DNA from 4 places in the Ruegeria sp. HKCCA4008 genome. Region 1 is predicted to be linked to each of the others. Evidence: riboswitches for the same ligand, from Rfam matches in the RefSeq annotation. Region 1 holds a riboswitch; each other region holds the start of a gene.
The links. A riboswitch is a leader RNA that binds a small molecule or an ion and turns the genes downstream of it on or off. The one in region 1 is predicted to bind cobalamin.
Positions count from the first base shown of each region.

Region 2: it holds a riboswitch for cobalamin, as region 1 does, so the genes downstream of both, GOW60_RS20470 (DUF4198 domain-containing protein) here and GOW60_RS15735 (aromatic ring-hydroxylating dioxygenase subunit alpha) in region 1, are expected to answer to the same signal.
Region 3: it holds a riboswitch for cobalamin, as region 1 does, so the genes downstream of both, GOW60_RS04620 (DUF1636 domain-containing protein) here and GOW60_RS15735 (aromatic ring-hydroxylating dioxygenase subunit alpha) in region 1, are expected to answer to the same signal.
Region 4: it holds a riboswitch for cobalamin, as region 1 does, so the genes downstream of both, GOW60_RS18400 (DUF1636 domain-containing protein) here and GOW60_RS15735 (aromatic ring-hydroxylating dioxygenase subunit alpha) in region 1, are expected to answer to the same signal.

Region 1 is NZ_WQDM01000007.1:152,753-160,241, forward strand. Features, by position in the region: gene GOW60_RS15710 (DUF3833 domain-containing protein) at 1-256, shown strand, start outside; gene GOW60_RS15715 (DUF3833 family protein) at 253-795, shown strand; gene GOW60_RS15720 (hypothetical protein) at 825-1,049, opposite strand; gene GOW60_RS15725 (hypothetical protein) at 1,058-1,309, opposite strand; gene GOW60_RS15730 (hypothetical protein) at 1,312-1,464, opposite strand; cobalamin riboswitch at 1,576-1,780, shown strand; gene GOW60_RS15735 (aromatic ring-hydroxylating dioxygenase subunit alpha) at 1,862-3,115, shown strand; gene GOW60_RS15740 (hybrid-cluster NAD(P)-dependent oxidoreductase) at 3,121-4,203, shown strand; partial or broken gene GOW60_RS21180 (hypothetical protein) at 4,723-4,914, shown strand; gene GOW60_RS15745 (LacI family DNA-binding transcriptional regulator) at 4,891-5,901, opposite strand; gene GOW60_RS15750 (ABC transporter substrate-binding protein) at 6,114-7,382, shown strand; gene GOW60_RS15755 (carbohydrate ABC transporter permease) at 7,457-7,489, shown strand, end outside.
Region 2 is NZ_WQDM01000016.1:10,959-18,447, reverse strand. Features, by position in the region: gene GOW60_RS20485 (ABC transporter permease) at 1-630, opposite strand, end outside; gene GOW60_RS20480 (sugar ABC transporter substrate-binding protein) at 739-1,758, opposite strand; gene GOW60_RS20475 (ROK family transcriptional regulator) at 2,010-3,134, shown strand; cobalamin riboswitch at 3,256-3,455, shown strand; gene GOW60_RS20470 (DUF4198 domain-containing protein) at 3,587-4,372, shown strand; gene cbiM (cobalt transporter CbiM) at 4,379-4,990, shown strand; gene GOW60_RS20460 (cobalt ABC transporter permease) at 4,987-5,562, shown strand; gene cbiQ (cobalt ECF transporter T component CbiQ) at 5,562-6,341, shown strand; gene GOW60_RS20450 (energy-coupling factor ABC transporter ATP-binding protein) at 6,338-6,988, shown strand; gene GOW60_RS20445 (hypothetical protein) at 7,091-7,303, opposite strand; gene GOW60_RS20440 (hypothetical protein) at 7,380-7,489, opposite strand, start outside.
Region 3 is NZ_WQDM01000002.1:64,015-71,503, forward strand. Features, by position in the region: gene cobN (cobaltochelatase subunit CobN) at 1-2,137, opposite strand, end outside; gene cobW (cobalamin biosynthesis protein CobW) at 2,143-3,198, opposite strand; gene GOW60_RS04620 (DUF1636 domain-containing protein) at 3,200-3,571, opposite strand; cobalamin riboswitch at 3,663-3,870, opposite strand; gene GOW60_RS04625 (SLC13 family permease) at 4,098-5,954, opposite strand; tRNA gene GOW60_RS04630 (tRNA-Cys) at 6,584-6,657, opposite strand; gene GOW60_RS04635 (protein-L-isoaspartate O-methyltransferase) at 6,883-7,489, shown strand, end outside.
Region 4 is NZ_WQDM01000010.1:64,764-72,252, forward strand. Features, by position in the region: gene GOW60_RS18375 (FAD-dependent oxidoreductase) at 1-464, shown strand, start outside; gene GOW60_RS18380 (inositol monophosphatase family protein) at 731-1,510, shown strand; gene GOW60_RS18385 (iron ABC transporter permease) at 1,534-2,544, opposite strand; gene GOW60_RS18390 (ABC transporter substrate-binding protein) at 2,546-3,496, opposite strand; gene GOW60_RS18395 (ABC transporter ATP-binding protein) at 3,510-4,286, opposite strand; gene GOW60_RS18400 (DUF1636 domain-containing protein) at 4,283-4,639, opposite strand; cobalamin riboswitch at 4,737-4,934, opposite strand; partial or broken gene GOW60_RS21465 (D-lyxose/D-mannose family sugar isomerase) at 5,035-5,160, opposite strand; gene GOW60_RS21470 (D-lyxose/D-mannose family sugar isomerase) at 5,207-5,413, opposite strand; gene GOW60_RS21475 (D-lyxose/D-mannose family sugar isomerase) at 5,467-5,586, opposite strand; gene GOW60_RS18410 (carbohydrate kinase) at 5,705-6,631, opposite strand; gene GOW60_RS21220 (ROK family protein) at 6,662-7,489, opposite strand, start outside.

The DNA of each region.
Region 1 (7,489 bases):
CATCTCGGGGTCCACGGTCAAACTGACCTATCGCATCATTCTGCCAGATGACGCTGGTGGACATACGCTGGATGTCACCGATTGGATGTATCTGACGGAAACCGGCGTCATCATGAACCGGTCCGAGATGCGCAAGTTTGGCGTCAAGGTCGCGGAACTGATCGCCACAATGCGTCCAAGCCCCAGATCGAAACCGATGCATCCAAGTGGGTCAAACGGGTATGACGCGACGTCGGAAGGGAAGCCGTTGCAATGATCACCTTTCGCTCTTTCATAGCCTGCGTCGCAATCGCAAGCCTTGCACTTCTGGCGGCCTGCTCCGGCAAACCGAAGGTACCCAAAACGTTTCTGTCGGACCGGCAGTTGAACCTGGAAGAGTTTTTCGACGGCAAAACAGTGGCCTACGGTCAGTTTCAGGATGTTCTGGGAAACATCCCCCGCAGATTCACGGTTGATATCGATGGGACATGGGACGGCGAAACCCTGACCCTGATCGAAGACTTCGTGTACGACGATGGCGCGACGGAACAACGCATCTGGACATTGACCAAAACCGGAGAGGATACGTGGACCGGTACGGCGCCTGGCGTGCTGGGTACCGCCAGCGGAATTGAACGCGGGGATACGTTCAACTGGAAATACAAGATCGACCTGCCGATCAAGGACGGGACCATGCGTGTCAAATTCGACGACTGGATGTGGCTGCTGGATGACGACCGTCTGCTGAACCGTGCGTATGTCTCACGCTATGGCGTCCGTCTGGGTGAAGTCATCCTGTTCTTCGAGAAAAAATAGGGCCGCCAGGCCCGGTTGCATCACAAAAGTCAGTAGAAAATAAACTCGTCCACCAATGCTGTCGTCGATCCCTTGACCTCACCGGCCGTGTTCGCCCTTGGCCCGTCCGAGGCCGCGCCCTCGGCGCGTTCGCCGCCCTCGACCTTCAAGCGCGCGCGTTCTATCTGCCCCCAGAGGAAAAACAGGCCATCCCGTTTTCCCATGAGGCGCGAAGGAACTGTTGTCCGCAAAACACCTGTTTTCGGTTTTGGCATCTGCTCTCTTACTGCCTCCGGTGTTTTCCACCATTTTCGGAAAACGTAATGGTTTTTCCCGAAAAAGACAATTTTTTATGGACAAAATGAGGTTTTCTACCGGCCGTTGACAGGGTGGACTGGCAACTCTCGCATGACGGATATTCGCCTTCTTCACCTGCCCCATTGAAAGCCAGCACTATCCCAAACGGATCAACTTCACCCAAAAGGGCTTGCGGCAAAACTACTTCACTTGGCCCGACACTCTCTTTTCCAGCCATGCTCAGGCGACGTGCAGCGTTTCGTTTCTGATCCGAGCAGCCGGGCCTTCGCCGTCGCGGTTGGGGGACAATTTGGCGGCGCCGATGTCAGACGTGGCCGCATCCATCGCAAGGCCATCGGCCACCGCAAAACGCCATGCTGGCGGGCCTGCCACGCCCCTTTGCCAAGGACTGTGGTCCCGGCACCGTCCACTCTGCCGGAATATTTCTATGTCTGTTTTGAAACCGGAAATGTCGCAAGCATTTCAGCGCCCAAGCGGGTAAAAAGTAGGCTGCCATCGTGAGGTGCCGCTGTTTGATTCTCAGACAGCGGAGAATTGGGAAGCCGGTGGAATTCCGGCACTGCCCCCGCAACGGTAAGAAAGGTCAGGTTCGACAATCAACCACTGGGACGAGGATCCCGGGAAGGTGTCGCAACCGGGTGCAAGCCCCTTTCAAGTCCGGAAACCAGCCTTGCAGATATGTCAAACCGCGGGTGGCGGTGGGGGCACGGGTTTCGGACGTGGTCCTCGCGCGCCTCCGGACGGTTCCTCCCTGTCATCTGCCCAAGCAATGCCGCGGGGCGCGGCAGGAGAGCCAGAAGTGAACAATGTCCAAAACCTGTTGGCGCGTCGAATCCCGGGCTATGCTCTGGAACGGGCCTTTTACACCGACCCCGAGATATTTCAGACCGACCTGGAAACCATCCACTATCGCGAATGGCTCTTTGCCATTCCGGCCTGTGAACTGGTGAAAGCCGGCGACTATGTAACGTACAACGTGGGTGCCTATCGCGTGATCATCGTGCGCGGCGCCGACAACCAGATCCGGGCGTTTCACAACACCTGCCGCCATCGCGGCTCGATCATATGCAAGGCGGCAAAAGGCAACGCGCCGAAGCTGGTTTGCCCGTATCACCAATGGACCTACGAGCTTGACGGCTCTTTGCTGTGGGCCCGCGACATGGGGCCGGAGTTTGATCCCAGACAGCATGGTTTGAAGACGGTTCATTGCCGCGAGCTTGCCGGGCTGGTTTACATCTGTCTGGCGGATGTCGCCCCGGATTTTGACACGTTCGCCAATATCGCGCGCCCGTATCTTGAGCCGCATGATCTTGCGAATGCCAAGGTCGCCTTCGAAAGCACGATCATCGAGAACGGCAACTGGAAGCTGGTCTGGGAAAACAATCGCGAGTGCTATCACTGCGGCGGCAACCACCCTGCGCTGTGCCGGACCTTCCCTGATGATCCGGGCGTGACGGGGATCGAAGGCGGTGAAACCCCTGCCTATATGCAAGCCCATTTCGACAGGTGCCAGGCTGCCGGCATGCCGTCGCAGTTCTATCTGCACGAGGACGGCCAATATCGTCTGGCGCGGATGCCGCTGAAAGAAGGGGCCGAGAGCTATACGATGGACGGGAAATCCGCCGTGCGCCGCTGGTTGGGCCGGTCGCCCTTTGCGGATGCGGGATCGCTTTTGAAATTCCACTATCCGACCACGTGGAACCACTTTCTTGCCGATCACTCGATTGTTTTCCGCGTCACGCCGATCAGCCCGACAGAGACCGAGGTCACGACCAAATGGCTGGTCAACAAGGATGCCGTTGAAGGCGTTGACTATGACGTGAAACGTCTGACCGAAGTCTGGGTCGCCACGAATGACGAAGACCGTCAGGTGGTCGAGGACAACCAGCAGGGCATCAACAGCCCGGCCTATGTGCCCGGCCCGTATTCAGCCATTCAGGAATCCGGCGTGCTGCAATTCGTGGATTGGTATTGCAACACAGTGTCGGCCCGCCTGTCCCCTGACTCCATGGCGGCGGAGTAAGTCTGATGAAAGACCTGAACACGCTTTCATCAGCCGTCTGGCAGGATGGAGAGATGCTGGAATGTGTCTCGGTCGTGCCCGAGATGCCGAACACTGCCAGCTTTTCGTTCCGTGCCCCCTCGGGGGCGCAGTTCGCCTATCACCCCGGTCAGTTCCTGACGCTCGAGATTCCGGCGCCCGGCCAGCCCGGAGGCGTTGTGCATCGCACCTACACGATCTCATCGTCGCCGTCGCGGCCGCGGTCGATCACCATCACCGCCAAAGCGCAACCCGACAGTATCGGCACGCGCTGGATGCTGGACAATCTTCAACCCGGCATGCGGATCAAGGCCATTGGGCCTGCGGGCCTGTTCACCAACGCATTGAGCGATGCGCGCAAGTTCCTGTTTATCTCGGCTGGCTCGGGCATCACGCCGATGATGTCGATGACCACCTGCATGTGGGACGAAAGCCGCGATCTGGACGTTGTCTTCATCAACTGCGCCAAAAGGCCATCCGAGATCATCTTCCGCCAGCGCTTGGAACAGATGGCCAGCCGCACGGATGGTTTGGACCTGAAGTTCGTGGTGGAAGAGCCGGACCGCTACCGCCCATGGACGGGATATCAGGGTCAGTTCAACCAATTGATGCTGGGCCTGATGGCGCCGGATTACCTTGAGCGCGAAGTCTATTGCTGCGGTCCTGAGCCCTTCATGCAAGCGGTGCGCGACGCGCTGGCCGGTCTTGGTTTTGATATGAACAACTACCATCAGGAAAGCTTCGGCGCGCCGGTGGAAACCGAGGCGGATCAGCCCGAGTTGGATGACGTTGTTCTGGACGACGACAGCAGCGCCGAGATCCTGTTCGCGACCTCGGGCGTGACGGCCAAGGTTGCCGAGACCGACACGGTGCTTGCCGCCGCCCGCTCGGTTGGCCTGAACATTCCGTCAGGCTGTACCTTCGGCGTGTGCGGTACCTGCAAGGTCAAGAAAACTGCCGGAGAGGTCCATATGGTCCACAACGGAGGGATCTCGGAAGACGACATCGACGCGGGGTACATTCTGGCCTGCTGCTCGAACCCGATCGGCAAGGTCGAAGTCGAGGTTTAGGTGCTTCGCATCCCGATCAAAGCCGCAGCGTGGCTGACACCCGCTGCGGTTTTCGGCGCGGTTTTTCTGCCCGTTGCAGAACGCGGGCCAGATCGGGTCGCCGGATGTCCGGCGCTTTCGGGGCTTTCCCGCCATCTCACAGACGCGGCGCAAGCATCTGCCTTTGTCCTCGCCGGCCATCACGCTGTCATCGAAAACGCAAGAAGAGAGAGCCCCACAATGCCCGTGGCTGTTCCCTGCGGCCGATCCTGAGCACCCTTACAAGAGTTTGAAGAAGTTCTGGCGGTCAGTCAAAAAGACAGCACATCTGGAAAACCAACGAAAACATGATCACAGGCACGCGCCTCGCAGACGACCCCTTGCGGCAATCAGCTCAAGCTGACGACTTCATCGTCCGCAGACCGGTTGATCAATCATGGCAGTGGATAATGTGTTCGTCGGTGCGGTGTCGAAGCTTGGGCCCGGAGCCAATACGCTAAGCTTGTCCGAGAGTAGGTGTAAGCGATTGGATGAGCGTCATCAGGCCAGAGAACCCATTCACTCAGACGCACCAAAGCGGCGTTGATTCAGTTGATCTATCAGAAAACGGGTACTTTGCGTTTTGTCCAACTGTTGCTTGGCCATAGCAAGACGGACAGTACAGTGCGTTACCCGGAATGGACGCGAACAGCAGCCGAGACTTACACTTTATTGGTCAGAGGCTGCCCCTGATGTTCCTCGAATTGTAAGGGTTGCAGAATACTCGAAATGGCGAACTGGCATTTCAGGTGTTCGCATGCGGTCCAGAAGGATCTCGGCCAATCGCGTACCCAATTTTTTTGGGTTGATCGCCATTGTTGTGAGGCCAGGTGTCGAGACAGCGGCATCTTCGATATCGTCGAAGCCTACTACTGAAAAGTCACGCCCGGGTTTCAAATTGGATTGGATCAAGCCAAAGCATGCCCCAAGTGCAACAACATCGCCATTGCAAACAACGCCTGTTACCTCAGGGTGTCGCTGACGAAGTGCGGTGATTGCTTCAACACCAGAGCGTTTGGTTTCTTCGCATGGCCAGATAACCGGATGCACGCCGCCCAATTTCTCCAAGGCACTCAGATAACCGGCGATGCGCTCTTCGCGCACAGACGTTTGTTCGGTTCCGCCTAAGTAGGCGATGTGCCTGTGCCCTAAATCAATCAAGTGTTGTGTGGCCTGCACGAGGGCCTCTTTGTTTAGAACACCAACGTGATCCAGAGACTGAGACACCTTTCGCATGAATGTGACAGCAGGAACACCGTGGGCATCCAGAAGCCCCATGGCGTCCCCGCTGGTGTTGAGTGCCGGAACCCAAATCAGACCACGTCGACCAAATCTGATGCAGGCTTCCAAAAGGCGGTCCTGGCGCTGAAGGTCTCCTTGAGCATCGAGCACCGAAACCATGAAGCCCTCAGCCTCCAGCAGGTTAACAGCGCCGCTAACGACCTCTGCGTTGAACGGGTTTGCCAACTTGTTAAGGATAAAGCCGATTTCGCGATTGTCGCCCGATCGCATTGTGGCCGCAGCGTGATTTGGGACGTATCGAAGCCGCTTAGCCGCGCTCAAAACTTTTTGACGCGTTTTTTCTGAAATTCGACCTGTGTCGCGCAAGACCTGACTAACAGTTGGAACTGACACGCCAGCTTCTTTGGCAACGCTGGAAAGGGTGGGTTTCTTCGCCATTGATGAGTTTTTACAGATATAACGTTTTGTCTATTTTGCAGTCTAAATCGAATACTTCAAGTAAAATATGGAAATATTAACGGGTCATCCGACTTGACTCATGATAAAACGATATATCATAGTGCAAACATTCGCCATAGACTGATCCAAGATTGTCGGCGAGGGAGGGAGGTTGCCAGAATTTGGCCAGCCTCAGACAAACGGAGGAAAACATGTCCATTCATTCGAAACTTGCGGGTGCCGTATCAGGTTTGGCTATTCTTGTTGGCGCAGCTGCCGTACAAGCCGAAACTCTGTTCTGGTCGACCCAAGCCCGTCCTGCTGAAGAGGCGCAAGCCATGCGGGCCGAGGTGCTTGGTGGATTTGATGGCGAAGTTGATTACCAGCCAAACGAAGATGGCCCTTGGTTGACCCGGCTCCAAGCCGAGTTGCAGGCGGGCTCGGGTAGTATTGATCTGCTGGGCTCTTTGCACGGCAACTTCTCGGCAATGAACCCCGATGATCTGATGGATCTCAGCGATCTGGGTGTGATGTCGGCGTCGGACACTTTCAACGATCTGGCTGAGCTGGGAACGGACAGCCTGCAATACATGCCGTGGATGCAAGCGAGCTATATCATGGCCGCCAACAAGGAAGCGCTGCAATACCTGCCAGAAGGTGCAGACATTGACGCGCTGACCTATGACCAGTTGATCGCATGGACAGCCAATGTCGAACAAGCGACTGGTCAGAAGAAATTCGGTTTTCCGGCTGGGCCCAAAGGGCTGAAACACCGATTCTTCCAAGGCTATCTTTACCCGTCCTACACTAACGGTGTCGTGCGAACGTTTGCTTCGCCCGAGGCTGTGACCGCATGGGAGAAATTCAAAGAGCTTTGGAGCCATACGAACCCTGCATCAACCAACTTCTCGTTTATGCAGGAACAGCTATTGAACGGAGATGCGTGGATCGTCTTCGATCACACCTCGCGCCTGGCGCAGGCATTCAATGAGCGCCCCGATGATTTCGTCGCCTTCCCGGCACCCGCAGGTCCGACCGGCCGTGGCTTCATGCCTGTTCTGGCAGGTGTTGCCATCCCGCGCACCGCGCCGGATGCAGAAGGTGCCAAAGCTCTGGTAACTTATTTGATGCAGCCAGAGACGCAGATCGCAACTCTGAGAGCCACTAACTTCTTTCCTGTAGTTGACGTCGAGTTGCCAGACGATTTGCCGCCTTCGGTAAAAGCTGCCGGTGAAGCCGTTGCCAAGATGAGCGGTTCGGCAGATGCCAATCCTGGATTGTTGCCCGCAGGTCTGGGCAGCATGGGCGGTGATTTCAATCGTGTCTACGTAGATACGTTTGAACGCATTGTTCTGGCTGGCCAGCCCATCGAGCAGGTCCTGGATGATCAGAAGAAACAGCTTGAAAAAATCATGACTGAAACCGGCGCGCCCTGCTGGGCACCTGATGCGCCTTCGGAAGGCGCGTGCCCGGTCGAGTAAGACCTTCCAACGGTCGGGCCGCTGAAATAGCGGCCCGGCTCCCCAGCATTTTCCCAACTTGAAGGAGCGGTCCGATGGAAGCGCGGCTATTGCCATACCTTCTGATC
Region 2 (7,489 bases), on a different contig from region 1:
GAAGATCACGCCGACGGTGAATACCGCCCCGCCCAGGTTGAACTTGGCCCCGAAAACTTGCAGAATCGCGGCGTTTTCTTCGATCTCCTGCGACCGGATGGTTTCGTTCTGAGAATACAGGAAGTTCGCCGCAAGAACGATTTGCCACATGCCAAGCGTCACGATGAACGGCGGCAGTTTGATGCGGCTGACCAGATACCCGTTCACCGCACCGATTGCGGTGCCAACGAAAAGGCCGCAAACAATCGCGACCGTTGGCGGCAGCCCATATCGGAACGTGAACTGTCCCATGACAACCGACGACATCACCATTATTGCTCCGACGCTCAGATCGATACCGGCGGTCAGGATAACGAGGCTTTGCGCCGCCGCCACGATCCCGACGATCTGAACCTGTTGCAGGATCAGGGTCAGCGCGAATGGCGAGAAGAACTTGGAGCCCAGTAAGGCCCCGAAAATGACGATGGCAGCCACAAGAACGATCAACGGCACCAGAGAGGGGTTCACATGCAGAAAATGCTGAACCGTTCCGACAAACCCGCGGTGGTGATCGTCAAATTCGGCAATCTGTTCCGGGCTGCCTTTTGCAGCGGCTTCGAAGTCGTCTGATCGCGGTGAAGTATCGGACATAAAGGTTCCCCCAAAGCATCAGATTACTGACGACTTTAGCAAGTTTTCGGGCGAATGGGTGGTTTGAAAAGCGGAAGGCCGCCCTCTGCGGCCCTCCGGGTGGTCAGGTTAACCCCAGCAGAGGTCCATGCCTTCTTTGACCGAGATCGACTCGACGCCTTCGGCAGGCTTGTCCGTTACAAGCGCCACGCCGGTGTCAAAGAAATCCTTGCCAGGCGTGTTTTCAGGCTTCACGCCTTCGTCCGCCCATTTCTTGACGGCCTCAACACCCAGCGATGCCATCAGCAGCGGGTATTGCTGCGACGTCGCGCCGATAACACCATCGGCAACGTTTTGGACACCCGGGCAGCCTCCGTCCACGGAAACGATGAGCACGTCATTTTCGCGCCCGATGGCTTTCAGCGCCTCGTAGGCGCCTGCCGCGGCAGGCTCGTTGATGGTGTGAACAACGTTGATCGTCGGATCCTTGGCCAGAAGGTTTTCCATCGCGCGGCGACCACCTTCTTCGTTGCCGGCGGTGACATCACTTCCGACCAGTCGTGGGTCATCTTCATCACCGATTACGTTCGGGTCCGCCAGATCGACACCAAAGCCTTGCAGGAAACCCTGATTGCGCAGCACATCCACTGTCGGCTGACTGACGGCAAGATCCAGTGTCGCAATTTTCGCGTCGTTGGCCGCGTCGCCCAGCGTGGCTTTGGCCCATTGTCCAATCAGCAGCCCGGCCAGGAAATTGTCCGTGGCAAAGGTCGCGTCAGCCGAGTCAATGGGTTCCAGCGGCGTATCCAGAGCGATAACCAGAACACCTGCATCCCGCGCCTGCTTCACCGCCGGTACGATGGATGAAGTGTCCGAGGCCGTCAGCAGAATGCCCTTGGCGCCGTCCAGAATGCAGGTCTCAATGGCTTGCACCTGCGTTTCATGGTCACCGTCAACTTTGCCCGCAAAGGCTTTGAGAGTCATTCCCAGCTCTTCCGCCTTCGCTGTCGCACCTTCCTTCATTTTGACAAAGAACGGGTTGGTGTCCGTCTTGGTAATCAGACAAACGGTTTCGCCTTCCGCCATTGCACTGCCAGCCATGGCAGTAACCCCGAGCGCAGCAGCACCCGCAAGTCTTGCAAGTTTCATCGATTATCCTCCCAGTTTTTCCTGTGCCGAACGGGCACCAGGGCGATCAGGCAAAAACCCTGATCCCATAAGAAACAATCACAAGATTCGAAATTCGAGTCAATAAATAAATCACTCTTATTTATTATTGACAGAGCGTGCGGGCTTTCTCATTCTTCAGCAGGAAAGGGGTGGTCGTGCCTGAAAATTCATCTCGGAAAAATTCGATTGGCCTGCACGCGTCAGAGGTGCGCGGAACCAACCAAAGCGGGATGCGGGCCCGGAACGAACGGCTGGTGTTGTCGCTTGTCCGGCGTCATCAGGCCCTTGCGAAGTCCGAGATCGCGCGCATGACCGGACTGTCGGCACAAACCGTTTCCGTCATCATGCGGCTGTTGGAGAAGGATGGTTTGCTGTTGCGCGGTGAGCCGGTCCGCGGGAAGGTCGGGCAACCTTCCGTTCCCATGCGCCTCAACCCGGATGGTGCGTTTTTCTTTGGGCTCAAGGTCGGGCGCCGCAGTACCGAGCTGGTTTTGACTGACTTTGTCGGAAATGTGCGGCAGCGCGAGCGGCGAACCTATGACTATCCAACGCCAAAAGCCACATTGGAGTTTTCCACTGAGAGTCTGGGCAAAATGATATCATCCATGCCGCCTGAGGCCAAAGGCAGGATTGCGGGACTTGGGATTGCCATGCCGTTCTACCTATGGGACTGGGCCCAGACCCTTCAGGTTCCTCAGGAAGAAATGGACCCGTGGCGCGTATCAGACCTGAAGGCTGACCTGGCGCGGCGCCTCGATATTCCGGTATTCCTGCAAAATGACGCCACTGCGGCTTGTGGGGCGGAATTGGTATTCGGTCCAGCCGATGGGCCCAGGGATTTCCTGTACTTCTATATCGGGTTTTTCATTGGCGGCGGTGTGGTCCTCAATGGCGCAATCTTTTCGGGGCGTGGAAACGCGGGCGCAATCGGCCCCTTGCCTGTGCCAGATGATGCCGGTGGTGTCAGACCCCTTATCGACGTGGCCAGCCTGTACGTGCTCGAGCGTGCAATCACCACGGCAGGTGTCACGTCGCATTCCATTTGGGAAACGACCCAGCGTTGGGATGTGCCAAAAGTTCAACTGGAATACTGGTTGAAACAGACGGCGAGCGGGATTGCCTATGCGATTGTCTCATCCTGTAGCCTGATAGATTTCGAATGCGTAAAGGTTGACGGCTGGATGCCGCAGGACATCAAGGCGCGTTTGGTTGAAATGGTCGAAGACAAACTGTCTGAGCTTAACCTGACCGGTCTCGAGCGCCCTGCCGTGCTGGCAGGGGCCGTGGGCCCGGAAGCACGCTCACTGGGCGCGGCAAGCCTGCCGTTGTCGGAAAGGTATCTTTCAGAAGCTTAGATGTGAAATCACCCTGTTGCCTTGGATATTTCACAAACTGGTTCACTCTCGCAAACTGCCGAACTCATTATTTTCGATGGCCGTAACACATTTTCGTTGACGGAAGGCTGAGTTGTCTGGCAAGCCGCTCGGCATGTCCGGTTCCGGGGCTTGCTCTGGAATCAATAGGGAATGCGGTGCGGGCTCTGGCCCAAATCCGCAACTGCACCCGCAACTGTAAGCGGCGAGCAGGGCTGAAACGCCACTGGGGTTTGCCCGGGAAGGCCGGTCCAACGCTTTGACCCGCAAGTCAGGATACCTGCCGGACATGTGCCCTCATAAGGGGCACTCCTAATCGGCGGCGGGATGTGCGTCGGACCAGGATGCCTGAAAGGGTGATTTGGCGTTGAATATCCCGTGGTCAAAACGAATTTCGCGCCGGGATTGGCGCGACGGGACAAGGACGACTGTTCATGAAAACGCTGCTCAGCGCAGCCGCTGCCGCGGTGGCTCTTCCTGCCATCGCAAATGCGCATTTCCTTTTGGAATACACCACCGACACCATGATCGAGAAACCGGGCGATGTGCCGGTCAAACTGATTTTCTGGCATCCGTTCGAGAATGGCCATGTCATGGATCTTGAAAAGCCGCAGGAATTCTATGTGATCCACAACGGTGAAAAGACCGATTTGCTGGACACGCTGGAACCTATCCGGTTCACCGGCGGGGAAAACGAGGGTGCGGCGTTCAAGGGCAGTGTCCCGGTCAAACGTTCGGGCGACTATGTGCTGGTGACGGTTCCTCAGCCTTATTATGAGGAATCCGAAGACATCTATATCCAACAGCTCACCAAAGCCTTCCTGAACCGTAACGAATTGCCGACCGACTGGATGAATCCCGTGGGTCTGCCGACCGAGATTATCCCGCTGAACAAGCCGACCAACATCATCGCGGGTTCGACTTTCACGGGCCGTGTGCTGGCTGACGGTCAGCCGGTTGCGGGCGCCGAGATCGAGATCGAGTACATGGCCGCGGAACCCGACATGGAAAGCTCGGCCGCTTCTGCACCGAAAGCGTCTCCTATGCCGGGTGGTGCGGTGGTCGCAATATCTGACGACAACGGGTATTTTTCGTTCGGCGTTCCAAAAGCCGGTTACTGGGGTTTCGCTGCCCTTGGTTCCGGTCCGGCAACCGAACATGAGGGCAAAGAACTCAGCCAGGATGCGGTCATCTGGATTCGTGCCTGGGATCTGGAGTAACCCCAAATGCACATCGTCGACGGAGCCCTTTCCAACCCGGTTGTAATTGGCGGCGCCATAGCCGCCGCGGGCGGGATCGCCATGGGTCTTAGGTCTCTGGATCTTGATCGCATCCCCACTGCGGGCGTGCTGTCAGCCAGTTTCTTCGTGGCATCGTTGATCCACGTACCCATTGGTCCGTCGTCGGTTCATCTGATCCTAAACGGCATGGCCGGGCTGCTGCTTGGTTGGGCCGCATTCCCGGCTTTGTTCGTCGGGCTTTTGCTACAGGCGGTTTTTTTCGGCTTTGGCGGGTTGACGGTGTTGGGGATCAACACCGTCAATATCGCCTTTCCCGCTGTGGTGGCCGGAATGTTGTTCGGTCGTCTGATCGCGCGTGGAACGCCTTTGCAAGGTGCGATTTGGGGGGGCGTCGGCGGCGCATTTGCGATTGCGGCGACAACCGGCATGGTCGCGTTTTCCCTCGCGCTGTCGGGGGATGAATTTCTGCCTGCCGCCAAGCTTGTTTTCTTCGCCCATATTCCTGTCATGGCCATCGAGGCGATTTTGACCGGGTTCGCCGTGTTGCTGGCACGCAAGGTCAAGCCCGAGCTGTTTTTCAGAGGAGCAGCCACATGAAGCATCTGGTTGTCATACTGGCCATGTGCTGTGCACCTGTGCCTGTCCTGGCGCACAAGGTCATAGCCGGCGTTTTCGAGTCGGGAGACGTCATCGAGGGCGAAATCGGCTTTTCCAACGGCGACATGGCAAGCGGCACCGAGGTCATTGTCACCGGCCCGGATGGGGCTGAGCTGGGTCGATCGGTCACTGATGCGGACGGTTTCTTTGTCTACACGCCGACCTCGGCCGTGGCGCACACCTTCTTTGCCGACCTTGGCGCCGGGCATGTGGCCGAAGTCACGATGTCTGCCGAAGATGTCGCGCGGATCATGGGCGTTGCCGTGGCGGAAAACGGAGACTCGTCTTCGGCTGCTCTGGCGCAGGCCAGCGGTTCGGCGGCGTCTCTCAGCGCCGAAGAACAGCAGGTTATCGCCAAAGCCGTACGTGACGAATTGCGCCCGCTCAGGCGCGAGATTGCGGCTTATCGCGAACAGAACGACCTGCAAACCATCCTTGGCGGGATCGGGTACATCGTTGGTCTGTTCGGTCTGGGCTTTTACATGGCGGCCCGCCGCAAGCTGGCGTCCTGATGGCACACGTTCTGGGGCACAAGGAAAAAACGCTGTCCGAAGCCGGTGACGGGCCAGAAGGTCTGATCAGCCTGCTGGATCCCCGGATGCGGATCGTCATGGCAGTTGTTTTTGCAGTCGTGACCGTGGCGCTGTCATCCCTCGGCGCGCTTTGCGCGGCGCTGACAGTGTCGCTTTCGCTTCTGATAGTTTCACGTCTGCCGCGGCGAAAGACATTGAAGCGAATGGCCATGATGGATGGGTTCATCCTGTTCATGCTTGTCCTGTTGCCCTTTTCCATGCCCGGGGATCCGATGTTCACGCTTTGGGGATTCTCCGCTAGCTGGCAGGGATTTTGGAAAGCGGTCGAGATTGCCTTGACCGCCAATGCCGTGATCCTGTCCCTGTTGGTTTTGGTCGGGACGATGGAGCCGGTCACACTGGGCCACGCCCTGCATCGTCTGCGGTGCCCCGAAAAGCTGGTTTACCTGCTGATGTTCACGATCCGGTATATCGAGGTCTTGCGCGAAGAATACCTGCGGCTGCGCGCCGCCATGAAGGTGCGTGGTTTTCGGCCAGCCACAAACTGGCATACCTATCGCAGCTTTGGCTACCTTGTGGGTATGATGCTTGTGCGCGCTATCGAAAGATCGGAACGCATCCTGGCCGCTATGAAGTGCCGGGGGTTTTCCGGGCGTATGCCGTTGCTTCAGGAATTTGCCCTGACCCGCGCGGACATTGTGTTTGCGGCTGGCTTCAGCGGCCTCTGCCTGGGTCTGATCATTCTGGAATTCGCATGACACTGATCGCGCTTGAAGACATCTGTTTTTCCTACCCCGGCCAGCCACCCGTTCTGGACGGGGCAAGCCTGAGCCTGAGCGCGGGGCAGCGCCTGTCCCTGACAGGTCCGAACGGAGCGGGGAAATCGACGCTCCTGCGGATTTTGCTTGGGTTGCAGCGCCCGTGTTCGGGCACCGTCACCGTTCTTGGTCAGCAACGCGTGGAAGAGGCTGATTTCCATGAGGTCCGCCGCCGGGTGGGGCTTGTATTTCAGGATGCGGACGATCAGCTGTTCTGCCCGACCGTCGCCGAAGACGTTGCTTTTGGTCCGCTCAATCTGGGCAAGACCCGTGACGAAGCACTTGCCATCGTCGACAAAGTTCTGGGCGATCTGGACCTGATGCACTTGAAGAACCGCATTACCCATAAATTGTCGGGCGGAGAAAAACGGCTGGTGACCCTGGCGACGGTTCTGGCGATGGAGCCCGAAGTGCTGTTGCTGGACGAACCGACGAATGCGTTGGATACGAAAAACGAAGCGCGCCTGCTGGAAATCCTGCGCGCGCTACCACAGGCGATTTTGCTTGTCAGTCATTCGCCGGCGTTCCGCTTGGAACTGGCGCCCGATGAACTGGATCTTCGCGACGGAAAGCTTGTGCCGGTCTGACCTGTTCTCGTGGCAACCAGAAATGGTGGTTTCAGAAAGGCTATCACACCTCCTGAGCCACGCCATGAAACGGAAAGCGAACCTTGTATGGCGTCAGCTTGGTTATGTGCGCCTGCAGCTCATCAGCCCATATTTGACCGCCCATGCCCGAAAGGACCCGCGTCTGCGCCTGTCATGTTTCACAGGTAGCCGGGATTGCGCACCGCCTTTGCGGTTGAATTCGAACACGTCGATTATCCGCTCGGCACAGCCACAGGCTTCGCCCATGCCGACTTTGGCGAAATAGAATTTCTCGAAACGCTCGGGGTTTTGCATGGCTGACCTCCTGAATGCATTGAACCCCATGAAGGGCGCATTGCCAAATCACTTTCCTGCGTTTCAGGCAGCCGCGCTATGGCGCGGCGAATTCGCTTCCTGTCCAGACATTGTCCAGTTGATTGAAGACCGGTGAGGTAATGAGCATTTCAGCGGAATATAGCAGTTGCAGCTCATCCGCAAACC
Region 3 (7,489 bases), on a different contig from region 1:
CGGCATCAATCCGCTTGCCTTCGAGCGCTTTGATCAGCGCGTCGCGTTCGGCGTGGGCCGAAGGGGCCGGATTGAAACTGCCTGTCACTTCGGGCACACGCCCGAAGATGTGCAGCCCGTCGCCAAACTGGCTTTCCTTGATGTCACAGACAAAGCGGTCGATGCGGGTGATGGCCTCGGCGGTGCAGTTTGCCTGATCGAGGCCGAGATCGCTTTCCAGCCCTATCGCCTGCGCCTCATCTCGGATATCTTCCTGCAAGCGGTCGCGGCGTTTGGGGTCAAGCCCGTCGGCGTTGGAAAACTCATCCAGCAGCGATTCAAGCCGCACCATCCGATCCGGCGTGCCGCTTTCCTTCATCGGGGGCGGGATGTGGCCCAGCGTGACGGCTCCGATCCGGCGCTTGGCCTGCGCGGCCTCGCCCGGGTCGTTCACGATAAACGGGTAGATCACCGGCAGATCGCCGATCAGCGCGTCGGGCCAACAATCGGCAGACAAGGCGACCGATTTTCCGGGCAACCATTCCAGCGTTCCATGCGCGCCGATATGGATCAGCGCATCCGCACCCAACCCTTTGCGCAGCCACAGATAGAAGGCGACATAACCGTGGCGCGGGGTGCGCGAGAGGTCATGATAGTCGTCATCCCGCAACTCGGGCGTGCCGCGTTCGGGTTGCAGCGCGACCAGCGCCTTGCCGCGCCGAAGCGCGGTGAAATGGAAGGCCCCATCGGCACAGGCCGGATCATCTTCGGGCGCGCCCCAAATGGTGTGCAGATCGGCGCGCAGGGTCTCGGGCAATTCCGCAAGCGCATCCTGATAATCCCCGAGCGACCACGAAATCCGTGCGCCCAGAAGAGTGTCGGCAATCGGCTCGCCAGTCGCGATGTCATAGCCTTCTTCGTCAAGATCGGACAGCATCGCCTCGGCCGAGGCCAGCGCGTCGAGGCCAACCGCATGGGCCATCTGCCAGTCTTTGCCGGGATAGGTGGACAGGACCAACGCAGGAATCTGATCTGCCTTGGGTTTGTCGTTCAGTGCAAGCCAGCCCGATACACGGTCGATGATCGCTTCGATCCGGTCCGGTTCGGGCCGATGTGCAAAGCGCGCGTATTCCAGATGCGGATCGCGTTTTCCAGGTTCCTTGAAAGACGCGACTCCCGCCGAGATCCGTCCATCCACCTCGGGCAGTACCACATGCATGGCAAGATCAGCGGGGGACAAACCGCGTTCCGCCTCGGCCCAGGCTTTGCGGCGCGAGGTGGCGAGAGCGACCTGAAACACCGGCACGCCTGCCGCGTCCAGAGGCGACGTTCCCGACGCGCCTTTTCCCGAAAACGACGTGGCGTTGACAATGGCCGATGGGTTCAGCGCAACAACCTGTTCCCGCAACCAGTCGGCGGCCACGGGCGCCTTGAGAGACGGGGCAAACAGGCCCACCGCCGCGTATCCACGGGCGCGCAGGCTGTGGATCAGGGAGGCGATCGGGGCGGTGTCTGCCGAGGTCAGGTAAGCGCGGTAAAAGGTGACGAGGATTCGTTTGGCCTTGCTTTCGAACGCGGTTTCCACCGGGACTACGCCGCGATCCGGACACCACGCGCCACATTCGGGCAAGGTCTTGGCGCCCATCACCGGAGCGGCATAAAGCCCCGCCGCCAAAGCCATCTGCGCCAGCGCCGCCTGTGCCGCGACCTCGCCGCCGGTATCGCACAGATGCGCCAGACGCCGCAGGGTCGAGACCGGCAGGGTGGAATAGTCATCCAGCCGCGTGTCCTCGCGCCCGTCAGCGGGCAGCACCGCCAGCGCGATGCCCTTGGCCTGCGCCAGCGCCAGAACCTGCTGCAACCCATAAGGCCAGTAGGGGACGCCGCCGATCAGCCGGATCAGAATACCCTTGGCGCCTTGAAGCGTCTGTTCGACATAGGTATCGACCGACAACGGGTGTTTCAGCGCCGTCAAATTCGCCAGCCGCAGGGTCGGCATTCGCCCTTCCGGTCCGCCACCACGATGCCAGCCCGCCGCGAAAGCCCCCAGATCGCTGTCCGAAAACGACAGCACCACCAGTTCCGCCGGGCTCTGGCCCAGATCGGTTGGGGTCTCGGTTTCCTCGAGCCCGTGGCTTTCACGGAAGACGACGTGCATGTGTCTTACTCGGCAGCCTCACGCACACCCACGAGGATTTCGCGGATTTCCGCCTCTTTGATATCGTCATGCTCGGCGATGACGACCAGACGCGAACGACGGTCTTCACCGGGTTCCCACGGGCGGTCATACTGGTGCCGTACCCGCGCGCCGACCGCCTGAACCAGCAGGCGCATCGGCTTGCCCTGAACGGCGGCATACCCTTTGACGCGCAGGATGTTCAGTTCATTGGCGAGGCGTTCGATATTGGCGACCAGTTGGGCCGGATCGGTCTGCTCGGGTAGCTCGACGATGATGCTATCGAAATCGTCATGCTCGTGATCGTGATGGCCGTCGTGATGCGAGGGTCGGGCGTCCATGTCATCCTCGGCGGCGGCTTCCAGACCCAGCACAACGCGCACGTCTACGGCACCTTCGGCCACTTCGACGACGGGCAGGGGGCGCGGCGCCTCGGCGGCGATGATCTCGCGCGCCTTGGCCACGCCTTCGGGGCCGGCGAGGTCGGGCTTGGTCAGCAGGATGATGTCGGCGCACGAGATCTGATCTTCGAACACCTCGGATAGGGGCGTTTCGTGGTCGATCGAGTCATCGGCCATGCGCTGGGCGTCCACCGCTTCGACATTGGGCGCGAAACGGCCTGCGGCCACGGCCTCGGCATCGGCCAGGGCGATCACGCCGTCCACGGTGACCTTCGAGCGGATGTCAGGCCAGTCGAATGCCTTGAGAAGCGGTTTCGGCAGGGCCAGACCGCTGGTTTCGATCAGGATGTGATCCGGGCGCGGCTCTAACGCCATCAGGGCCTCGATGGTAGGAATGAAATCATCTGCCACGGTGCAGCAGATGCAGCCATTGGCCAGTTCCATGATGTTTTCCGCCGGGCAATCAGGAATGGCACAGGATTTCAGGATGTCGCCATCGACGCCCACATCGCCGAACTCGTTGACCACGACAGCAAGGCGCTTGCCCTGCGGGTTCTGCATCAGGTGACGCACCAAAGTGGTCTTGCCCGAGCCCAGAAAGCCGGTGATCACTGTGACGGGGAGTTTTTCGAGGTTCGACATGTCAGGCTCCAATCGGGGGAATGCGCGAGGCACAGTTCTTGCGAAAATGTTCGGGGCGTTCGCGCCATTTCACCAAACCATCTTCAGTGGCCAGATACTTGGTCGCGCCGTCGACGATGACGTCGACATGATCTGTTTCGTTCAGGTTTTCATACACGAAGGTCCAGCGGCCCGGCCCGCGCAACACGATCGAACAGCCTTGATCGCAGTTTGACAGGCATTCAACGGCTTTCAGGGTGACACCGTCGGGCAGGTCTGCCTGTTCCAGGGCCTTGTGCAACAAAGCGCCCGGGCGTTGCGCATCATCTTCGACAGGCAGGCCGCGACGGCAGGTAGTACAGACCAGCAACTCGACTGGTGCGGTCTCGGTCATGTCTCTCATCCCCCCAAATCCTCTTCGCGGGGGACGGGGTTTCATGCGGGCCACGAGTGGTCATGGACCCGACACCGGAACACCCCGCCCGGTTTCAACTTCGGTTGTTGGCAGGTCTCCCGGCTTGCGGATGCCAGAGGCGGGCCTCTGTCGGATGTCCCGCCTTCCCGGCTTTCGGGCCAGTGGCATTGGGCATCCTCTCCGTTCACGGTCGCGGGGGCGGCTGCGTTTGGCGGCAAGACCGTTGACGCATTCCCTTTTCATCGGCTCTCACCGACACCAACGAAAGGGACATGCGGCACCGCTGGCCTGCTTGTCAAGCGAGTCGCGCGCAACAATTATGCAGAGGCATGGAAAGCGACCTGTGGGCGTCGATGGGCGGCATGGTGTGCCGGGACCCAGCCCGAGATGGGCCGGACGACGAACGGTATCTCAGCAAGGGGCGTAGACTATGGCCAACCGGTGCCTCGACTGAACCTGTCCAGATGATGGGTAAAGACCACCGAACACCCCGGATCCTCTTGCGCTAATAGATGACGTTTATCATGAGCAGCGAGACGACCAGAAACAGCGCCGTCATTATTCCGCCGGAGCGGACGAAATCCATCACCTTGTATCCGGCCGGACCCATGATCAACGCGTTTACCTGATGGGTTGGGATGATGAAGCTGTTCGAGGTCGATATGGCGACCGTCAGGGCAAAGACGGCTGGGTTTCCACCCGCCGCCACCGCAATTGATACCGCCAGAGGCACCAGCAGAACCGTGGCCCCCACGTTGGACATGACCAAAGAAAAGGCCGTCGCCAGAACGGCGATGCCGGTTTGCAGCGACCAGAGCGGCCAGCCGTCCAGAATTATCATGATCTGCTGCGCGATCCACGCGGCCGTGCCAGTGTTCTGCACGGCTTGTCCCAAAGGTATGAGGCAGGCGAGCAGGAATACGGTGTTCCATCCGACCGCGCGGTATGCCTCGTCCACGCTGAGCACACGGGTCAGCATCATGCCCACCGCGCCGGTAAGAAGACAGAGTGAAAGCCGGACATCCGTGAACAGGATCAACGACAGCGAAATGGCGAAGAATGCCAGGGCCCAGCCGACTTTTTGCGGCCGCAGCTCGTCCTGAGGAAAGTCCGTCGTCACGACGACGAAATCCGGATCTCGTTTGATCCGCATCAGGTTGTCCCATCTGGTATGTGCCACAAGCATGTCGCCCGCCTGAAACTTTTCGAGCCCGATCTGAGTGGATTCGTGATCCTCGGTCTCGACATGGCTCAGCGTCTCTTCGCCGCGGTGAATGGCCAGCAGCGACATCCCGTAGGTCTTGCGAAACAAAAGCTCGCGGGGGCATTTGCCGATCAGCTTGCTGTCGGGCGTGATGACCACCTCGGCCACGCCTGCATTGGTTGGGGCGAACTCTTCGACGAAAATGTCCAAATCCGGAAGAACGGTCAGCCCGTATTTCTCGGCGAACTTCTCGACCTCCCAACGGCGGCCGACGATGGCCAGCCGACACGGCGCTGCAATTTCCGCTGTCAAAACCTGAACCATCGAGGTTTTGCCGCGATAGAAGGTGGAAATGATGTACAGGTGGTTTTCGTGGTTGATGTCGGCCAGAATCTCGCCGACCAAAGGGCTGTCCTCGGGCACCACGACTTCGAACACATCGGCTTTGAGGCCATAGACCCTTTGCAGGTATTCCTGTGTCCCTTGTCCGGTACCCGTATTGTCAGGCCCTTCAGCCTCGGGCAAAACCCAACGTCCCAACAGCAGAAAGTAACCAATTCCCGTCAGGATCAGAACCGCACCGATCGGCGTGACCGAGAACAGGCCGAAGGGCTCCATTTTCTGAGAGGCCGGCAGACTGTCATTTGCCGTCAGGATCAGATCGTTCAGCAGGATAAGAGGAGACGACCCCACCATCGTCATGGTGCCGCCCAAAATGGCGCAGAATCCCATCGGCATGAGCAGGCGCGACAGCGGTATGCCCGACCGTGTGGAAATTCGGCTGACAACCGGCAGAAACAGAGCAGCGGCGCCGACATTCTGCATGAACGAGGATATGACGCCAACGGTGCCGGAAATGATTGGTACAACCCTGCCTTCGGATTTGCCGCCGTATTTGAGGATGACGGCAGCCACCTTGTTCATGATCCCCGTCTTGTCCAGACCGGCCCCGACGATCATGACCGCAATGATCGAGATGACGGCATTGGATGCGAAGCCGTCGAACAGAAGGGTGACATCCGCCAGATTTCCCAGCCCGGGCGCGTAGCTGAGCAAGCCTATGAGAACCAGGACCAATATGGCGGAAAGGTCGATCCTTATGATCTCGGAAACGAACAGAAAAACGGTGAAAGCCAGCAGGGTGCAAACGACCCCCATCTCGAAGGTAAAGGCAATGTGTTCCACAATACGTCCAGAACTTTTTCTTTGTTAGAGTCCTAGTTCATCCTTCCCGGATTGTCATGAAGTTTCGTTTTTCGACGATGTTGAGACATAATATTGCTCAAGGGCTGCTGTTTGAGCAATGCCTTCGGAGGCCCGTTTTGACGAACACGTCAGAAAGAAGGATAGGCCAAATTGCATGAAGTAGCCTGCACGTTTCGTGCGGGTGCGATGCCGTTCCAACCAGGTCGAAGCAGCATAGGTAATGGCAGGTCAATTCCAGCCATGGACGACAGACAGTCCGACAGCTTTGTTTGCAGAACCATTCTGCCGCTGCCTGAACCGCGCAAAGGGCCGGCTTGGCCGTCCCAGATCGCAAACTGCCCACAAGAATGGTATGCATCTAAAAGGGCCGGACCAATGGTTCAGGCCGCCAACTCTGATCATTTCGAGATGAAGATGCCAAGGAAGTACGGCGGGATGTTGCCTGAACGCAAGCTGCCGGCATATGCCCAGAATGCTCGCAGTCGGATGGAACAGAACCAGATCGAAACACGAAAAATCCAAATTTTGGTTGGATACTGGACCTCGAAGAAAGACAAAGTACCGCAAGTCATTGGAGGTTTTGGAGGCGAGTACCGGAATCGAACCGGTGTACACGGATTTGCAATCCGCTGCGTCACCACTCCGCCAACTCGCCTTTTCAAGCAAAATCAAATACTTGCCGTGGTGTGCGTGGGGTTTTAGCAGCTTTCCAAAGGGGCGTCCAGAGGATTGCGCGCAATTTTGTCGACGAGATTGAAATTTGCCGAAGCCCGCAACCGTAAACGCGCAGGCGCAGGGGGGTTGCGTCAACAGGGCCGTTGCTGGGCAGTTCAGGATGTGGCAAAAGCCGGGTAACTTTGGGAATGACTCGAGAGATCCTATGACAGATTTCGCTGCCCGGCGCCGCACTATGGTTGATACGCAAATCCGGCCTTCGGATGTTACAAAGTTCCCGATAATTGAGGCGATGTTGAACGTCCCGCGCGAAAACTTCGTGCCTGACGCACAGCGTGAGGCCGCCTATGCCGACAGTGTGATCGATCTGGGCAACGGGCGCTGTATGCTCGAGCCGAGAACGCTTGCTAAAATGCTGGATGCGCTCAACATTTCGAACGACGAGATGATTCTCGATATCGCTCCGGCGACGGGGTATTCCACTGCGGTTGCCGCGCGTATGGCCCAGTTGGTTGTTGGTGTGGAAAGCGACGACTCGCTGGCGTCCGAGGCGCAAAGCCTGTTGGCTGAGGCCGATGTGGACAATGCCATTATCCACGTCGGTCCTTTGGATCAGGGTGCGGCTGAGCACGGTCCTTACGATGCGATCATGGTGCAGGGCGGTGTTGAACGGATTCCCGACGCGCTGTTGGATCAGCTCAAGGAACATGGCCGGATTGCATGCCTGTTTGTTGAAGGCAATCTTGGAACTGTGCGGATCGGTCGAAAGACCGGAGGCCGGGTCAGCTGGCGGGATGCGTTCAACGCCAGTG
Region 4 (7,489 bases), on a different contig from region 1:
TCAATGCAGGCTACAGGGCGATTGAATCGCTGCGTCTTGAAAAAGGCTATCGCGCCTGGGGCTCGGATATCGGGCCGGATCATACGCCGTTCGAAAGCGGCTTGGGCTGGGCCGTGAAACTCCGGAAAAATATCGATTTCAAAGGGCGCGCCGCATCTGAGGCGCAAAAAACCGGCGGCGTAAAGAAGATGCTGGCATGTTTTATGGTTGACCCCGAGGTTGTTCTTTTGGGGCGTGAAACGATCTATCGGAATGGCGAAAGGGTCGGATGGCTGACTTCGGGCGGCTATGGTTACACCGTCGGAAAGTCGATCGGCTACGGTTACATCCGAAACGCCAACGGTGTCGACGCACAATACGTCACATCAGGGACATATGAATTGGATGTCGCCACTCAGAGGGTTCCTTGCGAAGTGACGCTGCAACCGCTTTACGACCCGCAGATGAGCCGGGTGAAGACCTGACCCGAGGGTACAAGAGCAGATCCACCGACACACGCACGGCGATCGGAACACATGGGGAAAGCATGCAAACAGGGCAAATCCGCCCCGAGTGTCCGAATGTTCGTCGAATCGGACGGATTTCGATCCATAAGCCATTGTTAAAGTTTCAGTATTGTCACACCCCATGCCCATCTGAAAACTGAACTGCGCGACTTCTCATTCAGCTTTCAGGGCAATCAACCGTTCATCCGTCGGAGATTGGATGACTTCAGCCGAAAGGACCGGAAATGGTAACCCCAGATGCGTTGACTGAGCATGCGATGAAGATTGCTGATATTGCCTCGGAGTCCGCGATGCGGTTTTTTCGGGGGTCTTTGGGCATTGAATTCAAACAGGATGAAAGCCCGGTGACGCAGGCCGACAAGGCAGTTGAGGCAGAAGTACGAACCTACCTGAAACAGCATTTTCCCGGACACGGCATCTTTGGCGAAGAGCACGGGCAGGAAGCAGGCGACGGGCGTCATATGTGGGTGATTGACCCCATTGACGGAACCCGTTCGTTTCTGTCTGGCCATCCTTTGTTCGGGTTCCTTTTGGCGCACCTTGTGGATGGGCGCCCTCGGTTGGGCCTGGTCGGAATGCCGGCCTTGCATGAGACCTATTTGGGTGTGGTTGGTAACGGGGCCAGCCTGAACGGGCGGCCGATAGAGGTGTCGCACGCCACGCGTCTGGATCAATCGGTTTTGTACGTGAATGAAGGCGACAAAATTTATCGCGATCATCCTGACCTGTTCAGACGGCTGATGAATGCAGGGCAGACGCGCCGATTTGCCTATGATTGTTATCCCCATGCCTTGCTTGCTTCGGGCCATGTCGATGCTGTGGTGGATTACGATCTGCAACCTTATGACTATCTGGCGCTCTCACCTCTGATCACGGCCGCTGGTGGAGTGATGACCGATTGGCACGGGCATGCGTTAACCCTCGATTCAGATGGCGCGGTCGTTTCCGCTGTAACCCCTGAACTGCATGCTGAACTGCTTGACCTCATCAATGTCGAAAAATGACAGTGTTGCGCAACCTTGGAAAACTATCTCCCGCGATCAGATTTGAACAAATATAAAAAGACAAAAAGTGATCCTATCGACGTCGTGACGATTCCGACGGGCAACTCCTGTGGGGCCAAAAGAAGGCGTGACAAGATATCGGACAGTGTCAGCAGAATCGCGCCCACGATCGCCGAGACGATCAGCAGGTTTCGGTGCAGAGTCCCGGCGGTGCCGCGTGCAATATGAGGCACCATCAGGCCGACAAAGCCGATGACACCGGCAACGGAAACGAAACTGGCCGTCGCCAACGCGGCAACGAAAAACATGCTGAACCGCAGACCTTGAACGGGAATACCCAGTGAAGAAGCTGTGAAATCCCCGGTCAGCAGCGCGTCAAGCCACCGGCTGCGGTAAAGTGAATAGCTAAGGATCAGGCCCAGTCCGATCAGGACAAGCGGGAACGTTTCCCATCTTGCCAGTCCCAGACCGCCAAGCATCCAGAATATCACCGAATGAGCCGCGCGATTATCGCCAGAGAAAATCAGGTAGTTGGTGATTGCGGAAAACAGAAAGGACACCGCCAGGCCAGCCAGGATCAGTTTTTCGGGTGCGCTCGTACGCAAGCCCTGAACCAGCGCCAGAACAATGCCGGAGGCGATCAGACCACCGCAAAATGCCGCCAGCGGCAACGTCCAGATTCCCAGGACATCACCCGTGACGGTGATCACCAGAACGGCGCCGGCAGCAGCACCCGAGGACAGACCGAACAGAAACGGATCTGCCAGGTCGTTTCGCGTCGTTGTTTGCAAAACTACACCAACGACGCCCAGTCCCGCACCAATCACGGCGGCAAACAGGGCGCGGGGCAGGCGAAGGTCGAAGACGATCCGGTGCAAGGGCGACATGTCTCCTTCCACCAGACCGGTTCCGAGGCCGATGGCCGAAAAAACTTCGCGCACGGGGATTGGGGTGGTCCCGTAGACGATCGACAACAGCAAAAGGGCGGTCAGAACAACCGCCCCCAGCACTATCAAACGGCCCAATTGGACCATATCAGTTGGTCTCCGGGTGCATCGCCTTCGCCATCTTCTCGATCGCCTCGATATTTGCCGGGCCGGGCGTCAGTTCCTCGTAACGCAGGCCGATCCAGCGCTCGTTCTTTACCGCGTCCGTTTGTGACATCACCGGGTGATCCTTGAGGAACTGAAAGGTGTCCTCTGCGCCGTTGCCGGACTGATAGTCGAGCAGCACCAGGAATTCCGGGTTGGCCGCTGCCACGGCCTCCCACGACGTGCGGCCCCAGCTGGTATCCAGATCATGCGTGACGTTCTCGCCACCTGCGGCAGCGATCATGGCATCGGGAATGGCGAACTTGCCGGCGGTGAACGGAGCATCGGCCGGTCCGTCCAACAGGAATACGCGGGGCTTTGCCAGATCGGCTGTTTTTGCTTGAATGGCGGACAATTTGTCTTTCCAGCTGGCAACCAGCGCCTCGGCCTTGTCTTCGACATGCATGACCTTGCCCAGACGCAGAACGTCATCGAACAACAGGTTCATGCTGGCCTCGGGGCGATCCTTGTCCAGATGCACGCAGCTCTCGGTCAGGATCATGGTCTTGATACCAAAGGGTTCCAGCGTGTCGGGCGTGACGTCACCGCCGGGTTTCATGCCATAGTACCAACCGGCAAAAAACAGATCGGGTTCGACGGCCACAAGGTTTTCAATCGTCGGGTATTTGGGGGCAAGCTCTGGGATGTCGCCGCGCTGAGCATCAAAATCAGGGCTGGTTTCATACCAGCCCGTAATTCCGGTAAGACCCACGATCTTGTCCTGAAGGCCGAGCGCAAAGGCCATATCCGCCATGTTCATGTCATGCACGACCAGACGTTCCGGCGCCGAGTCAAAAACCAGCGGTTCACCGCAATTATCCACGGTGACGGCTTCCGCTGCCGCGCCACCTGCCAAGCCAGCGAAAACAACCACCGGCCAGAGTTTCTGCATCATACTTAAGCTCCTGTTATTGTGACAATTTCCGTTTTCGGATATCTAGTGCGGGGATCATGCGGCCTTCGTGCTGAAAGCACAGGTAATCCACGCCGAATGTCTCGCGTACCCGGTCTGGGGTCAGAACTTCGCCAACAGGCCCGAACCCCGTCAGACGCGTGGCCTTCATCAACGCCACATGGGTGGCGAATTCCGGGATCATGACCAGATCATGGACGATCATGACGACCGTTACCCCCAGATCAGCGACCAGAGACAGCATGTGCCCCTTGGCATCGGGGTCCAGATGGTTGGTTGGCTCGTCCAGAAACAGCAAGGACGGGTTCTGGGCCAACGCGCGCGCGATATGTGCGCGCTGACGTTCTCCGCCGGACAGTTGACCCATCGTTTTGTTGGCAAAATGCGACAGCTCGGTCGTCTTCAGAACCCGTTCCAGATCAGCCTTGTGCTGAGCCATCGAACGTTCGCCCTGAATCGGGATTTGCCCCAGCCCAACATAGTCTTGCAGGCGCATCCGCCCGTCAGGCATTTCTTGCTGCCCGACCACAGCAATGGAGCGGGCACGTTGGCGGGCGGACAGGGTCCGAAGGCTTTGGCCTTCTATCCAAACATCACCCAAGACAACCCGTTCGATCCCGCACAGCAGTTTCAGCAGAGTGGTCTTGCCGGCGCCGTTCGGCCCGGCGATTGCCAGAATTGATCCTTCTTCCAGACGAAAGGACACATCCTGCAACAGGACATCGCCATTGAGCGCATAGTACTCCAAATTCTCGGCAACCAGAAAGCTCATGAAGCGCCACCGGACGGCAATGCGGGTATTCGCGACAAGGTCTTAGCGAAAAGGGCAGGGGGGCGGTCCGAGGCGCTGGTCCAGCCATCGTCACTGTCGCCGAACTGGGTCGCGAATTCGACCAGGGCGGACAGGTCGTGTGATGTCGTGATATCGCCAAACAGGTACTGCGCTTTGCCCGGGGCCTGAAATCCGACGGTCATGGCCCGTTCACAACCTGCCATGCAGGCCACCATTCGGGTTTCAAAACCGTCAGGCAACCGGGCATCCAGCACGTCTTGCGCAGCCTCGGCAGACATCGCCCCCTGACATGTTGAACAGATCAGAACGTAGTGATCAGAATAGCAGGTCATAGCCATCTCCGTCGTTTGCCAGACGCAGACAGAGGGCACATACCCAGATATTACGCAAACGCGCCATCAAGCCTCCTTCCGAGACGCCCCGCCTCGGGTTGGTTTATAGTGCGATGGCAGGTCTCCTGACTTGCGGGTCGTTGCTCGGCCGACCTTCCCAACCCATGCGAGTCAGTGGTGAAGTGGCGTCGCTCACCGCTTACAGTTGCGGGGGCAGTCACGGACTTGGCACATTCCAGCGCCGCACCGTGTTCCCATTTTCATCCCTTACGGAACCATCCCGCTCAGCTAGTCCGGCAATGCCAGACTTGTCAAGCGGCAGACAAAGGCGTTGGTAGATGGAATTGCGACAGCCGCGCCAGCTGTCCTGCCGCGCCAGCTCGGACCGAACGGTGTCAATAGTCTGATACAAGAAGAAAATCCGGCTCGAAATCTTTCTCGACCTTTGAAAACCGCGGGATTGGCTCTTCAAACCCATTGTCGGTACGGTCGTTATTCACGGTCGATCCCTCGCCAATAAGGCAATCGCCGCAAAGCGTGCCAGATGTCGGGCATCAGAGTTACGCTTTATCCGGGCTTCAGCCGCACGTACTCTTGGGGTTGCAAGGTTTCAGGGCAGGCATCGCTGGGGACCGTCACCGGGTTGTCGCGGTCGACGCCACCGTTTGGATCCGACGCATGAATTTCCAGAACGAGATCGCCGCCGCCCCGGTTGATGATGCCTTCTGCCTTGATAATATGCCGGTGCATCGGAGAAAGCTGATTGTCTTTCAAGATCAACAGTTTTCTGCACAGAGCATCCCACGCCCGGATTCCAGATCCTTCGTCTAACCATTGTGTAGAGTGAACGGGAATAGGCAATGTTCGTCGAAACGGCCTTGTGCGTAATTGGTAATGTTCCATCCCAGCCTGCGGCTGAGGACAGTTTCGACCAAAGAGATGCGCATTTTCTCGGACGATCAATCCGCAAAGAGCGGCTATGCGGCGCCGAAAGATTGAATGAACGTCTGGGCCTAGGGCTTGAGACGGTTGATTTAGGATCCTTGCAGTATGCCTTAACGCAGATCAAAGTTCGTGCGCCCAAGGGGGTTCTGCCCCGGCTCGGGAAACGGTCACGGCCGCCACGTCAGCGCCCAGTTCCATGGCTGCTTGCAGGCTTTCAACCGTCAATCCGCGCAGACCTGACTTGGTAAGATGCCCTGCGCGGCTGAGCTCGGTCAGAACGCCGGCATTAAACGTGTCACCTGCGCCGATCGTATCGACCACTTCAACGGGTTTCACAGGAACCGAGACTTCGGAACCATCCGCCAGGTAACCGTGCGCCCCGTCACTGCCACGCGTGACGATGACAACGGAAGGACCCGCCTGCAACAGCACAGACGCTTTTGCGGATTCGGCTTCAGCGCCCGGAATGATCCAGTCCAGGTCCTCGTCTGAAACCTTGACGATATCCGCACGCGAGATCATGCGGTTCAAACGCGTCCGAAATCGGGTTTGATCCTTGATGAAATCCGGGCGGATATTCGGGTCCAGCATCACTGCCCGGTCGGAACCGTGGCGGTCCAGAAGGGCGGCATAGGCATCTGCGCAAGGTTCACACGCAAGGCTGATTCCACCGAGATACAGGGCAGAGACAGCAGGAAGCTGATCGGGCATGTCTTCGGGCAGCAACATCCGGCCCGCAGTGTTTTCATCAACAAAGCTGTAAGTCGCGTGTCCATCCGAGAGCTGCACAAAGGCAAGCGTGGTAGGACGCTCCGAGATGATCACATGTGTCGTGTCCACATGGCTCGCTTTCAGCGCATCAATCAATTGCTGGCCGAACATGTCCGATGACAAACCTGTCAGCATCCCTACCGGAACACCCAGACGTCCCATCGCGACGGCTGTGTTCAGAACTGCACCACCAGTATGTGGCACAAAACCAATTGCGCCCGATGCGGTCGGTTCTGAAATCATATCTATCAGCGCTTCACCACAGCACAGGATCATGTCTTGGTCCTTTTAGGTAAGAAACTTCGGTTAGTCTGGTTGCTGTCTCAACGCATTCTTGCAGAAGTTGTTTGCGCCGATGATCCCGAACTCTGCCTGTTCTGACACGTATAGGTTCAGGGAGCGGCGCAAATCGCTGAAGCGGCCGCCGCCGTTGAACGCATCCTTGAAGCTGTCACTGAATAGCCAGCGGTTTTTCTCGGCAACGCCGCCGACGAGGAAAACGCCCCCTTCCGGCATCAAAGTGACCGCCAGATCACCCATCAAAGCACCCAGATGGGTGGTAAAGATCTGCGCCGCTTTTTCGGCGACCAGATCGGTGCCGTTGCGGGCATCCTTCAGAATGTCCTTTGCAGAGCGCGCCTGAGTTCGCGCTTGACCGGAGGCCAATTCAACCGCCTGATACAGGATCGGCAGGCCGGTTCCGCTTAGGAACATTTCCGCTTCCAGCGCCAGGCTGTCCCCAAAGAAACAGCCCGGTGCGATGCGACGTGCCGCCTCAAAGATATCAACTTCGTCGCGATGTCGCGGGTACAGGCCCACGTGCCCGCCTTCGCCGGAAACCGTGTGATACCTGCCTTCGGAATACAGCAACGCACCAACGCCAAGCCCGGTTCCGGGCCCTACAACCAGCCGTGTGCCTGCGGGCGGCGTTGCCTGACCCTGCAAGACCGCCACATCCGACCGGGTCACCTCGGCCACTGACCACGCCGCAGCGGTGAAATCATTTATGACAAAAGTGCGCTCTGCTCCTGTTGCTTTCGCCAGCTCGGTTTCCGAAAGATCCAGGTTCGCGTTGGTCAACTGAATCGTTCCGTCCCTGACCGGCCCGGCTCCGGCTGCTACGACGGCTTGCGG